Regions from separate parts of the Frankia sp. R43 genome, predicted to be linked through region 3. Evidence: predicted binding sites of a transcription regulator. Region 3 holds the regulator's gene; each other region holds the start of a gene.
The links. Region 3 encodes LexA, which represses DNA repair genes until DNA is damaged. Its sites were predicted from a motif close to CGAACNNNNGTTCG; they were not measured.
Positions count from the first base shown of each region.

Region 1 (4,174 bases), on a different contig from region 3:
GCCCGCTTCCCGAGGTCACACACAGCGTCGACAGCCGCTGCGAGGGTGGCGGGGGCGCGGGTGAGACCCGCGACGACGTCGTGTGTTCCGCCCATTCCCGCATGCTCCAGCAGTTGCTTCTCGTTGGTGACCCACTCCCCCCGCGCGGCGAGGACCGCGTGTGCGTATTCCGACGCGCCGACAACGAGCAGGCTCGCGCACTGGGCGGTCCGCCCGTGCGACGCGTGATGACGCCTGGCGTATGCAAGTGTCATCGCCGCACGATCGGACCATGTTCGCGAGGCCGATATCCGCAGCGCCTCGGGATACTCCGGCCTGGGCAGCGCACCACGAAGCACACGGTTGATCGCGAGCTCCCCGACGACGAGATAGCTCGGAATTCCCGCCAGATGGAACATGAGTGGCTCGATGTGGAACTCACCGCGCTCAGCGCGGGCGAGTTGCTCCTCGACGACATCGAGGTCGCGATAATGCACGTCCACGGACCGGTCGGCGACAGTCAGCCACGCGCCACCGTTGAAGACACCTCCACCCCAGCCGCCAATCTCCGACACCTCCCCCGGAAATCCAAGGCCTCGCAGCGACGCCGGATCGAATTCACCGCGATAATAGATCGCAAGATCCCAGTCACTGTCCGGCCGATGCGTCAGCTGTGCCCGCGACCCGCCGAGCACCACCGCCTCCACCCTAGGCAGCCCGAGCAGAATTTCAGCGATCCCGTCGAGAAAATGGATGTCATCCACGGCCCCATAGTAGATACACGGCCATATCGGCACAAATTATTATTGACAGGAATCCCAGGAGTCCCGCATTCCAGGGAGGAGAGGGCGACTTTCACTCCTCCGACAATGCGATCAACGTTTCATATCGGACAGGCCGTTTTCGCTCGTCGCGTCAAGCTCGACGGTGGCACATTCCCCATCGAGGTACGAATGCGGCCGCACCTCATAGCGGCGGCCGGTCGGACTCATCCAGCAGAACACCCCCGGCCGGGGCTGGACCACCCGCCACCGGCTGTGATGACGCACCCGGTGATGCCGCCTGCACAACGGCCCCAGGTTCTCCACCAGCGTCTTCCCACCCGAGGCGTAGGGCCGGGTGTGGTCGAGATCGCAGCGCCACGCCCGGCGGGTGCAGTGCGGGAAGGTGCAGCACGGGTTCCGGGCCCGCACATGACGCTTCTGCGCCGGGCTGGGATACCGCCGTTCTCCCAGCTCCACGAGGTGCCCCTGCTCGTTGGTGAGCATTCGCCGCCATGTCGAGGTCGGCCGTGACGCTATCTCCCGCGCCACCGTCGCCGGGATCGGCCCGTACCCGACCAGTTCACCCGGCTCGGCGTCCAGGCCGAGCAGGGTCCCGATCGGAACGATCACCTGCACATCCGCACCCGTCGCACCCCCCGGACCAGGCTGACCGTCCCGGCCCAGGATCAGATCCATCAACGTGTCCGCACGCACCTCGTCCCGACTCCGACCCTCTCCCCTCTCTGCCATCGTCGCGTTGGTGACCTGCTCGATCCGCGCCTGGCAGGCCAACGCCCCGTCCGCGGGCAGCAACGCCCCCAGCACGGCCATCCCGTCGTCCTCCGGCTCCACCCACACCCGCCGCTCCGGACGACGTTCGTCGGACCGTCGGGCCGCACCCTCGGGATCAATCTTGATCACCCCGTAGCGGCACGCCGCCGTGAACGCACGCCGATGCGCCCGCGGCCCCTTCCCGAGGACATGGTCCGCGACCCGGCCGGCGAGCCCGTCGTCCAACGGGGAGGTCGCACGCTCCAAGGACGTCAACCGCGGCAGATCCAACACCCCCGCCGCCAACGCCTCCAACCCGACGGGGAGACGCCGAACCACCTGATCAGCGAAATCCAGATGCCACTCCGCGGACCCGGTCGAGATCCGCATCACCCCCGCCACCTCACCCGCCACCACCGAACCGAACAGACCCAGCTCGTCATAGCCCTCCGGCGGCCGGGCAGCGGCAAGCTCCGCCTGCACCCGGATCGCCACCGCCTGCGCCGCCGCGATCCCCGCCACCGCCACCCGAAGCCGCTCCAGACACTCGCTCAGCCACCCCTCGAACACCCGATGCTCGACCGGAACCCCCACCTCCTCCTCACTGCCGGGAACCGTCGCGGCCGACGGGCCGGTCGTGCCAGTCGCGTTGATGACGATCGAGGGCGTGCGGGGAGCCATGGCACCACACCTCCGGTCCGGAAACACACACCACACGATCGAACGGGCGTTCGATCGTGTGGTGATGCTAAACCCGGAAACGACCCGCAGGACCGGGCCGGCCAAGGGAGGACACAGCGAGTTCACCGGCCGCCCAGACCGCCTTGACAGACAGACCTCCCTGCCGGCAACCTCGCATTCTCAGACCAGCTAGAAGAGCGACTCCTCACACCCATGCGACCCATATCGCACACCTTGTGGGCGCCGTCACCACATCGTGATCCCCTGTGCCCATACAGGGCACAGAACGACCGACCAGGTCAATTTAGTCAGCATTTATAGTTCGCCGGAATCGCTGCGCCTCACGGTAGCGAACTTCTCGAACTCAGCCGCCAAGGGCCGGCCTGAAAACCGGAGAGGCTGCAATTATTGTCAACAGCAAATAGCGGGCGATGCCCGCAGGAGACCACATCAAAATCTGGTGCAGCAAATCGGGCGTCGAAAAAGCCATGCCGAGCTAGATATTCACCCGATCCGCAGGCGGGAGTCATGGTCGCGCGGAATCCAAACACCCCGAGGAGGCTCAAGCCTCCGCCGGGTTACTACTTCATAACCGGTCGACTATTCCTTCACGCGGTGAAGACGAGCCGAGAGGTGGGACTGGAGTGGCTTGCCACTGGCCTCCATGTCGATCGCATACGCCAGATCGCCGCCCTCGACGAGGCCGTACAGCCGCACCGAGCGGGTGACCTCACGGGCAGTGGTGGTCCTGATCAGAACGTTCGAGTCGAGGTCCACCCTGGTTCCGGCGATGGTCCCGACGTAGATCTCGGCGATGCCGAACGGGTGGGCCAGCATTACCTCGACGACCGGGTTGCGGTTCACCTTGCCGTCGGGGCCGGGCTCGGTGGCGGGTGGCTGCACCCGCCAGAATCCCGTCTCGGTTGCCAGGGGGCTGCCCGGCTCCCGTCCGTCCCGAGGCTCGTCGGCCCACCAGGTGTGCGACACATAGCCGAGCGCGGGACGCCCGTCGGCGGCGAAGGTGATCTCCTGGCCGTAGTGGAAGGACTCCATGCCCTCATAACCCCCGACGCCCTCACCGCGCCAGGTGCCGACGAGGAACGCCAATGGCAGCAGACTCGGATGAAGCTCTGACGAGGACGAGGACGCCCCCTTGCCCGTCCGCACGTCGTCGGTCGTGTCGGTACCCATCGGCTTCCCGCTCCCCCCATGCCCTTCTGCCATCGGCGCGCTCACCTGCGCGTTCCTGCCCTGCCTGCGCGCCGGCCCGCTCAGCGCCGGCCCCCGTACAGCTTGTAGACGGCGTACCCGGAGAACCAGGCGATGAGCATCGCCATGGCCACCAGCAGACCGCTCGCGAAGTAGTGCAGCACGGAGCACAGCCTAGGCTTACCTCCTGCACGCTCCGCAGCCGTGTACCAGGCAGGGCACACTGGGCGGGTGACCCGCTCGCTTGTCATCAAGGTGACCGCCGGTGCCGACGCCCCGGAACGCTGTTCTCAGGCCTTCACCGTGGCCTCGGTGGCCGTGGCCTCCGGTGTGGATGTCTCGCTGTGGCTGACGGGCGAATCAGCCTGGTTCGCTCTTCCCGGGCGTGCCGCGGAGTTCAGCCTGCCGGAGTCTGCACCGCTCACCGACCTGCTGGACGCGGTTCTGACCGGCGGCCGGGTCACCGTCTGCACCCAGTGCGCGGCACGGCGCTCCTTCGGTCCCGAGGACGTGATTCCAGGGATCCGCATCGCCGGCGCCGCGGTGTTCGTCAGCGAGGCCCTCGCCGAAGACGTCCAGGCCCTCGTGTACTAGCCGTGTGCTGAGCCAAATGCCTGCTGAGAGGCGCACACCCGCCTCCCGCACGTGCGATGAGCACATGCGGGAGGCGGGCGACGTCTTTCTGCACGCGCAGCACAGACCACTGATGGCACACGACACGTCACGTTCACCGCGCGATTGCAATGCGCTTTCATGATCGCATGATGCCG
Region 1 is NZ_LFCW01000005.1:43,851-48,024, forward strand. Features, by position in the region: gene ACG83_RS21205 (nucleotidyltransferase domain-containing protein) at 1-743, opposite strand, end outside; gene ACG83_RS21210 (HNH endonuclease signature motif containing protein) at 855-2,195, opposite strand; gene ACG83_RS21215 (FABP family protein) at 2,796-3,386, opposite strand; gene ACG83_RS21220 (DsrE family protein) at 3,636-3,998, shown strand; gene ACG83_RS21225 (hypothetical protein) at 4,166-4,174, shown strand, end outside.
Region 1: ACG83_RS21210 (HNH endonuclease signature motif containing protein) is a predicted target of LexA. The motif match lies at 2,235-2,248, and genes of this name have one in related genera.

Region 2 (4,174 bases), on a different contig from region 3:
TCGGCTATCGCTTCGTCGCGCAGCCACTCCGCCATCCCCCGCGGCACGCTCACTGTGATCTTGACGCTGTCATCGGTGGCGTCTTCCCCATCTTCCAGCGGCTCTGCGTCCTGGAAGTCGTAGCCCGAGAATGGGCGCGCTGTGGGCTCTTTAGTCCCTATCCAGCGAGGTAGGTGGTCATCGGGTCTTGCATACCCCCCGGGTAGGTCTCGTAGGAACTCAGCTTCACGAGAGCGACCCCACGGTGATCTCATAGCTGACATCCCCGCACGCGCTCATTGGAGCTTTCCCAGTCGCTCAGCTCATCCGCTGAGTACAGGTCGGAGAACAGCCACGCGAGGGTCATCCCCTCTGGGATGTGATCCACGCAAAGCACCCGGGGACCCATCCATGTAGGCACCACGATCGTGTCCGGGGAAGCACAGTCAATGAGACAGCAGAGGCCGGTCACGCTGCCACTTCCCCATTTCGACGGAGCGCACCCGCGACCGCGGAAGCATCCATGAACATGTCCAGGGCGTAGCGAACGAGGTCTGACACTGTCTGCCCGGTGTTCTCAGTAACGCTGGTCAGGAACTCATCCTGTGCCGGTGTGACTGTGACACTGAAACGACGGGCTCCGTAGGAGCCATATGGGCGGATCCTATCTTGTGCTGGCATCATGAATCTCCATGCAAGTCTACGAATATATTCTCAGATTATCATCACATTGTCACCGCGGGGTATTCTTGATTCAGCCCGGGAAATGCCCGGGGAATACCGGGAGGTTCAGTGAGTAACCCACGTCTCACAGCTTCATTGCTCGCGCGAGATGCTGCAGATACCGGCGTGCGGGCGTCAACGCTCAGGGATATGCGTGTAGAGGTACAGCCACCGAACGCGGCACACATCGCCACAGCGCCACAGTTCACGGGCGCGGCTGCACACGGAGTCTTTCCCAAGGACGCGCGGTGACGAAGCGTCCGAAGACGGAACACCCGAAGATCACGCTCAAGCCCTCGGCTTTTCCGAAATCCCGGGGAGAGAAGAAAACTACCCGCAAGACTGCCTTTCGTGAGGGTGTCTCGCTCTGGCGTGAAGGTGCGGGGCTATGGAAGGATCCAAAGTGACTGACCTAATTCCTCCGTCAGCACGACGTACAAAGACATCCAAGCAGGATGGCAGGCTGAAGACCGAACTCGGTGCGCCTGTGCCGACCGGCGCGCAGGTAGAACCAGCCTTCCCGTGGGGTGAGCTCTCTACACAGCTACCGACTCCGAAGTCTGTGAAGCACGAGACGTCAGCGCCGCACCCTGTATGGCCGCAGAGGCTGAATTACAACCCTCTCGCGGGCGAGCGCACAAGACCTCCGGTTATTGTCCATGGCATCGCCTCCACGGACGCGGGGATTCTGTCTGACCGGCAGTTCCCGGGGAAATCCTCAGCAGCCCCCCGTGACCGTGCTGAGCTCAATGACCCAGCGCCATCCACGGGAAACCGGACTAAGCATTTCTCCGGCGTCGTCAACCAGCAGACGGAGAACCTGCCACCGGGAGTACTAGGGCTCTCCGGCTGATACTAACTACACCGCTACACCGACCCATTACGCGAACACGGAATTTGGGTTACCAGCAGTTGCTACGGCAGTTCTGTAAAACGGAAAAGACCACTGGTTGCCAATTTGAGCCAAGGTGCAGGGAAACCCCTGCAACATAAGGAGAATGTGGAGAATGTGCACTCATTCGGGGCATTCAATAGTTACTCACTCAACCACTGAAGGCATGGAAACTGTATGTCGACCGATTTTTGGCAAACGAAGATTAAGCCCGACCCGCTAGACGAAGAACTACGCGCACGGGCAGCCACCTACAAGGCACAGGGATTCCCTGACCACCTGGCGATGAACCGCGCCATCATGGATGCGCTCGAAGAACGGGAAGCTGCAGACAAGGCACACGAGGAAGCGCAGTTCCGATCAAGCGTCGGGAATCCATCCCATCTGTCTGCACAGGGCGATGATTGCCCGCGGTGCGGCTCTACGCTCGTGACCCTTCCTACGGGTAGCACCTCAGCTACGCGGCAGGACTTCCAACAGTGCACGAAGTGCCGCTACCCCTACCGCGAACAGTTCTCCGGGGGTGGAGGACGATACTTCACGAGGGCATCGTGACCGCCCTGGATACCCCGGGCGTCAAGATTCCGCGGGTCAAAGATACTGAGGTCATCTGCGTAGATGAATGTCCGCCCCGGGGAAAGCCTAGTAAGAAGCCAGACCCACAGCCTGTAGAGACACCCGTCTACGAGGTCGGGAAGCCTTGCCCGAACTGTGGCAGCCGGCATCTATCTACGCGGTCACTTTGTTGGACGTGCTATCGCGCGACTCGCGCTCCCGAAGAGATGCGCGCTCAGTTCAAACGGGGGAAAGAAGCGCGTCGGCAACGCATCCGGGTGAACGGGGGAAGCGGGATTACTGATGCCGTAAGACGCCTGGTGCGGGAGGCAGAACCTTGCCCGTATTGTGGTTCGGCAGCCACTGAGACGGATCACATTTGGGCTCTGAGCCGCGGGGGACCTGATACCGTGGACAACTTGTCCGCGATCTGCTCTTCCTGCAACCGCGAGAAGCATGCGCGTCTTCTGACTGAGTGGGAGGCGACCCCGGGGGGACGAGAGAAGGTTCAGAAAGCCGTGAAGGCCAACCCCCGTATCCGCGCTGAATACGAACGGCTGACCTCCACAGACCACGCCCCAGCTCTACCTACCGAACCCTGATCTGTCTTTGATCGTACGTCTGCTCACGCTCCTTCTGGGAATCCCGGGGCTCCCCCCGGAGCGACCGTCAGGGAGCGTGAGGGGCTCAGTAAGAACTCCATAGAGCATGAAGACACAGACGTCTTTCCCGTGCGCCTGGTCGTGCTCTTCGTGCTCGTGCGCCTGGTGCTCGTGAACAACTACCCCGGGGGCGTGGTGGTGCGTGTGAACTGGCGGGGGCTCCACGACCTGGTGCAGCTCCGGTAGGCAGTCTCGTCTGCGCTCGTGCGCCTGGTGCCGCTCGTGCTCGACGATCCCGGGGTACCTCTCCCCTGGGCATGTCCGTAGCTTTCTTGTCACAGAGCGTGGACCCACAGGCGTGTTGTGCGTGATTTGGGCGTTCCCGCTCGACAGCGATGCCTGTTACAGCCCCTCTCGCCGTTACACTTATGCAAGTAGATGTAACACCGCAGGTCAGAGAGGTTGATCACGCAATGCGAGTCATCGCCTACATTCGGGTGTCGACTGAGAAGCAGCTCGACGGGTACGGCCTTGACGTTCAGCGTGACGCCGTCCGGGCATGGGCACGGACCAACGGTCACCGCCTTGTCCTGATCTTCACTGAGGAAGGTGTCTCAGGGAAGCTCGAAGAGCGTCCGGCACTCGCGGAAGCGCTCCGGGCCCTGAAGGACGGACAGGCTGACGGGATCGTGGTCCCCAAGCTCGACAGGCTTGCTCGTGACCTGGTGGTGCAAGAGCAGCTCATCGCGGAAGTCTGGCGGATGGGCGCGACTGTCTTCTCTGCTGTCGCCAGCGAGGCTGACTACCTGGTGGACGATCCGGCGGACCCCTCCCGGAAGCTCATCCGCCAGGTGCTCGGCGCCGTGTCCGAGTATGAGCGCGCGATGATCGCTCTTCGTCTGCGCTCCGGCCGCGCGAGGAAGGCAGCTTCCGGGGGCTACGCCTACGGTGCCCCCGCGTACGGACAGAAGGCCGTAGACAAGGAGCTGACGGAAGACGATCGCGAGCAAGACGCGCTTGCACGCATGATCGAACTCTCGGACGACGGGAAGAGCCTGCGGGAGATCTGCGCAGAGCTGGAGAAGGAAGGCCACCGGCCGAAGCGCGGTGATCGTTGGCACCCGACCACGGTCAGCCGCTGTCTCACGCGGGCCCGCGCTGCTGCGTGAGACACATCACATGCTAGCCTCGAAGCTCCGTAACCGTCAGTCACCATGACTGACGGTTACTTTGCGTAACGACCCCCCTACCCTTAACAAGATCATTCCCAGGCGACCATGCCAGGTGTCGCGCGCACTTTTCCCCGGAACTCCGGAGGACAGTGTCAGGCAGTGGCGTCCGGCATCACACCACCAGGGATCGGGGTTCCGTCCCTCGTGAACCGTTCCGAGCTTGAGTGATCGTCGCTCACCAGGGCGTACGC
Region 2 is NZ_LFCW01000002.1:363,569-367,742, reverse strand. Features, by position in the region: gene ACG83_RS45255 (hypothetical protein) at 951-1,109, shown strand; gene ACG83_RS47885 (HNH endonuclease signature motif containing protein) at 2,377-2,751, shown strand; gene ACG83_RS09080 (recombinase family protein) at 3,225-3,920, shown strand.
Region 2: ACG83_RS47885 (HNH endonuclease signature motif containing protein) is a predicted target of LexA. The motif match lies at 2,101-2,114, and genes of this name have one in related genera.

Region 3 (4,174 bases):
GATCCGCGGTGGGCAGATCGTTCAGGGACATGAGCCGACGAACAACCGCACGGGTGTCGGCCTCGGGGTCGATCCCGCGTGCCACCTCCCAGAGCGTCTCGCCCTGGCGCACCACGTGGGCCTGACAGTCCACCGGGGTGGCCGTGAACGCCTGCGACGCGGTGACCAACGCCAGCGAGAGCACCAGCGCGCCGGACAGGCACGCGAGCGCCGCGAACACGAGCCTGCCCCGCCGGGTCAGCCTCAGCGGCGGCTGTTGCCGCGGGCGGCGTCGCGAGCCCGGGCGGGGCCGTTGCGCGCCCGGGGACAGGGCTCGCGAGCTCGGGGACGAGCTGCGCCGCAGACTCGGCCACCGGCGCCGTGCTCTCGTCCGTAGCCTCTGGTCGCCGGGCGGCGGCAACGCGTACCCGACGGCGCGGGCACGCCATTCCAGCCCGGGCATCTCGATGACCTGGGCCTCGACGCACTCGACCGCCGCCGAGGACGACTGTGCGCCGCACGGGCCCGCCGCAGGCGAAGGACCACTGCCGAGACAACGAGAAGGGGCCGAGCGATGCGCCGGCCGCCGATCACCGCCACGCACGGCCCTGCCCCGCACCGCCTGGCCGCGCACCACGACCCCGCTGACCGCCGCACCACGGCGAGCACGAGGACGCGGACGCGCGCGACCACCACGGCCGCCCGCCGCCGGCGCACCTCCTCCGACGGCCGCGGACCGCCGCGCCGCGCCGACGCGGAACACCCGACACTTGGGACCGGCTCCCCCGCCGAGCGCCCTGTCGCCATCCGCGATGTCAACATCGCCGGCAGCCAGGCCAACGTCGCCAGCGGCCGGCCGAAGGTCACGATCGGCCGCAGCAACATCGACAATGGCGATATCGACAATGGCAACGTCGGTCACGTCGGCATCAGCCAGACCGGCGCGGGAAAGATCAGGGTCGGCCGGATCAGCGTTGGCCGGATCGGGGTCGGCCAGATCGGGGTCGGCCATGTCAACCTCCCAGGCGCGAGCATCCGCTCGCTCGAACACCTGAGCGATTCTTACACGGTCGCCACGCACACTTCCCCCGACACGCTCGAACAGACGTTTGAGATTCGGCGACCGGCCGACTACCGTCAAGGACGATCAGTTGTGGACGATCGTGCGAGAAGAAGCGAGCACGGAAAATCCACCCGAACCGGTCAGAAGCTACTAATAGGACAAAGTGGTAGATCGACCGGGTGGCCCGCCGGCTGCGGAACCGCCGAGCCCCCGGTCGCGGAGAAGCCGGTAGCGGGCGAAGCCCCGCCGCCGGATGCATCGACAGGGAGAGCGGTAGGCGATGACCAGCCAGGCACGGGGTACCCGCCGAGGCGACGCCCGCGGCAATGTCCGGGATCTTCCCGACAGCCCCGCGGACGCCTCAGGCCTCACGCAACGACAGAAGGGGATTCTCGAGGTCATCCGCGCCGCGGTGGAGCAGCGCGGCTATCCGCCGAGCGTCCGCGAGATCGGCGAGGCTGTCGGCCTGACCAGCACCAGCAGCGTCGCGCACCAACTCAAGGTGCTCCAGGAGAAGGGCTTCCTGCGGCGCGACCCGAACCGGCCGCGGGCCATGGAAGTACTGCCGATCGGCGGCCAGAAGGCGGGCGCCCGGCTGCGCTCCGCCGGCGCCACGCCGGCGGAGGTGGGTGGTGCCGTCGCGGCCGAGGGCGGCACCCCGACCTACGTGCCCCTCATCGGGCGAATCGCGGCCGGCGGGCCGATCCTCGCGGAGCAGGCCGTCGAGGACGTCTACCCGCTCCCGCGGGAGATCGTCGGTGAGGGCACGCTGTTCCTGCTCAAGGTGGTCGGGCAGTCGATGATCAATGCCGCGATCTGCGACGGTGACTACGTCGTCGTCCGCCAGCAGCCGGTCGCCGACAACGGCGAGATCGTCGCGGCCATGATCGACGGCGAGGCGACGGTCAAGCGCTTCCGCCAGCGCGACGGCCGGGTGTGGCTGGCGCCGGAGAACCCCGCGTTCTCCGACATCCCGGCCGAAGACGCGACCATCCTCGGCCGGATCGTCGCCGTGATGCGCCGGGTCTGACCCGAACGCGACCCCAGGGGGCGCTGACCCCCTGGGGAAGAGCCGGCCATCGAGCCAGCCGCCATGCCGAGCCAGGCGGCGGCCCCTGGCTCGGCTTCCCGCCGGCTCGGTCAGCTCCGAAGCGGGGTCAGCTCCGAAGCGGTCAGTTTCGAAGCGGTCAGCTCCGAAGGGCTCCAGCGACCCTGAAGGGCTCCAGCTCGGCGGCAAGGCTCACCGGCACCCGGGCCGCCACCGCCGTGCCCGCGCCGGTGTGCTCGACGCTCAGCACCTCGCCGTCGCGGTGGATCCGGGAGACGAGATCACCACGGGTGTAGGGCACCAGCAGCGACATCTCGATCTCCGGGTGCGGTATCCGCTCCGAGAGGGCGTCGATCAGCTCCGCCAGGCCCGTTCCGGACCGAGCCGAGACGAAGATGGCGTCCGGAACCGCCTTGCGCAGCACTGCCAACGTCGTCGGATCGACCGCGTCGACCTTGTTGACGACCACGAGCTCGGGAACCCCGGCCGCGTCGATCTCGGCGAGCACCTCACGGACCGCCGTGATCTGCCCCATCGGGTCCGGCGCCGAACCGTCGACGACGTGCAGGACGAGATCCGCGTCCACGACCTCCTCCAACGTCGACCGGAACGCCTCGACGATCTGGTGCGGCAGATGCCGGACGAAACCGACGGTGTCGGCCAGGGTGAACACCCGCCCGTCGGGCAGGGTCGCTCGCCGCACGGTCGGGTCGAGGGTCGCGAACAGGGCGTCCTCGACGAGCACACCGGCTCCGGTCAGACGGTTGAGCAGCGAGGACTTCCCGGCGTTGGTGTACCCGGCGATCGCGACCGCCGGCACGGCACCCCGCCGCCGCGAGGAGCGCTTCGTCTCCCGGACGGTGGCCATCGCGGCCAGCTCGCGCCGCAGCTTGGCCATCCGTGTGCGCAGCCGCCGCCGATCGGTCTCGATCTTCGTCTCACCAGGGCCGCGGGTACCGATGGGCGCCCGGCCACCACTGCTCGCGGCGGCCCGGGACATCGACTCACCCCAGCCACGCAGCCGCGGGAGCATGTACTGGAGCTGGGCCAGCTCCACCTGGGCCTTGCCCTCCCGGGACGTCGCATGCTGGGCGAAGATGTCCAGAATGAGCGCCGTCCGGTCGATCACCTTGACCTTGACGACCTCTTCGAGCTGGCGCAGCTGCCCAGGGGTCAGCTCGCCGTCGCAGATCACCGTGTCCGCACCGGTCGACGCGACGACGTCCGCGAGCTCTCGGGCCTTGCCGGAGCCGACGAAGGTCGCCGTGTCCGGCCGGTCGCGGCGCTGCACGAGCGCGTCCAGCACCATCGAGCCCGCGGTGGTGGCCAGGGCCGCGAGCTCCGTCATCGACGCCTCGGCCTCCAGGAGGGTCCCGGAGGTCCACACCCCGATCAGCACCACCCGCTCCAGTCGGAGCTGGCGGTACTCGACCTCGGTGACGTCCTCGAGCTCGGTGGTGAGACCCGGGATGCGGCGCAGCGCGCCACGCTCCTCCAGGTCGAACCCGTCGCCCTGTTCGTCGAAGAAGGAGAACCCCTCGCCGTCACCGAGGAGGACCACGCCCCCGTCGTCGCCGTCGAAGCTCGGGCTCAGGTTCGGGTTCGGGTACCGGGTGGACGCCATGGCGGCGTCAGCGGGAAGACTCATACCATCCGTTCTCAACGCGGCACGGTGACCGTCGAATTCCGCCCGCCCCGTTCGGGAGCGGGCCGGTGCCGCTGTACCCGGGCTCGGTGCCCCGGCGCAGCGGAACCTCCGCAGCCCCAGGGTGACACGCCGCTGCCGCGATCGCGAGCCGTTTATCGGCCCGGCGCCCGGTAGGAACGGCCCTGTCGGTCAGCTCCGGCCGGTCCCGGCGGGAACCAGTGCCTGCGCACCCGCAGCGGCAGTACCGGAGGCGACCTCGGCGGCCTGGCGGATCCATTCGGGACGAAGGACACCGTCAGACACAAGAACGGCGGGACCGCGCAGAATGACGGTCGTCTCCCGCCAGTCAACGGTCAGGCGCCCGCCGGGAAGATCGACCAGCACCTCGGACGGCGGCGTACCGCCCACCCGCGCCGCCCACGCGACCGCCACCGCG
Region 3 is NZ_LFCW01000001.1:1,376,709-1,380,882, forward strand. Features, by position in the region: gene ACG83_RS05165 (LysM peptidoglycan-binding domain-containing protein) at 1-220, opposite strand, end outside; gene lexA (transcriptional repressor LexA) at 1,323-2,072, shown strand; gene hflX (GTPase HflX) at 2,230-3,738, opposite strand; gene dapF (diaminopimelate epimerase) at 3,928-4,174, opposite strand, start outside.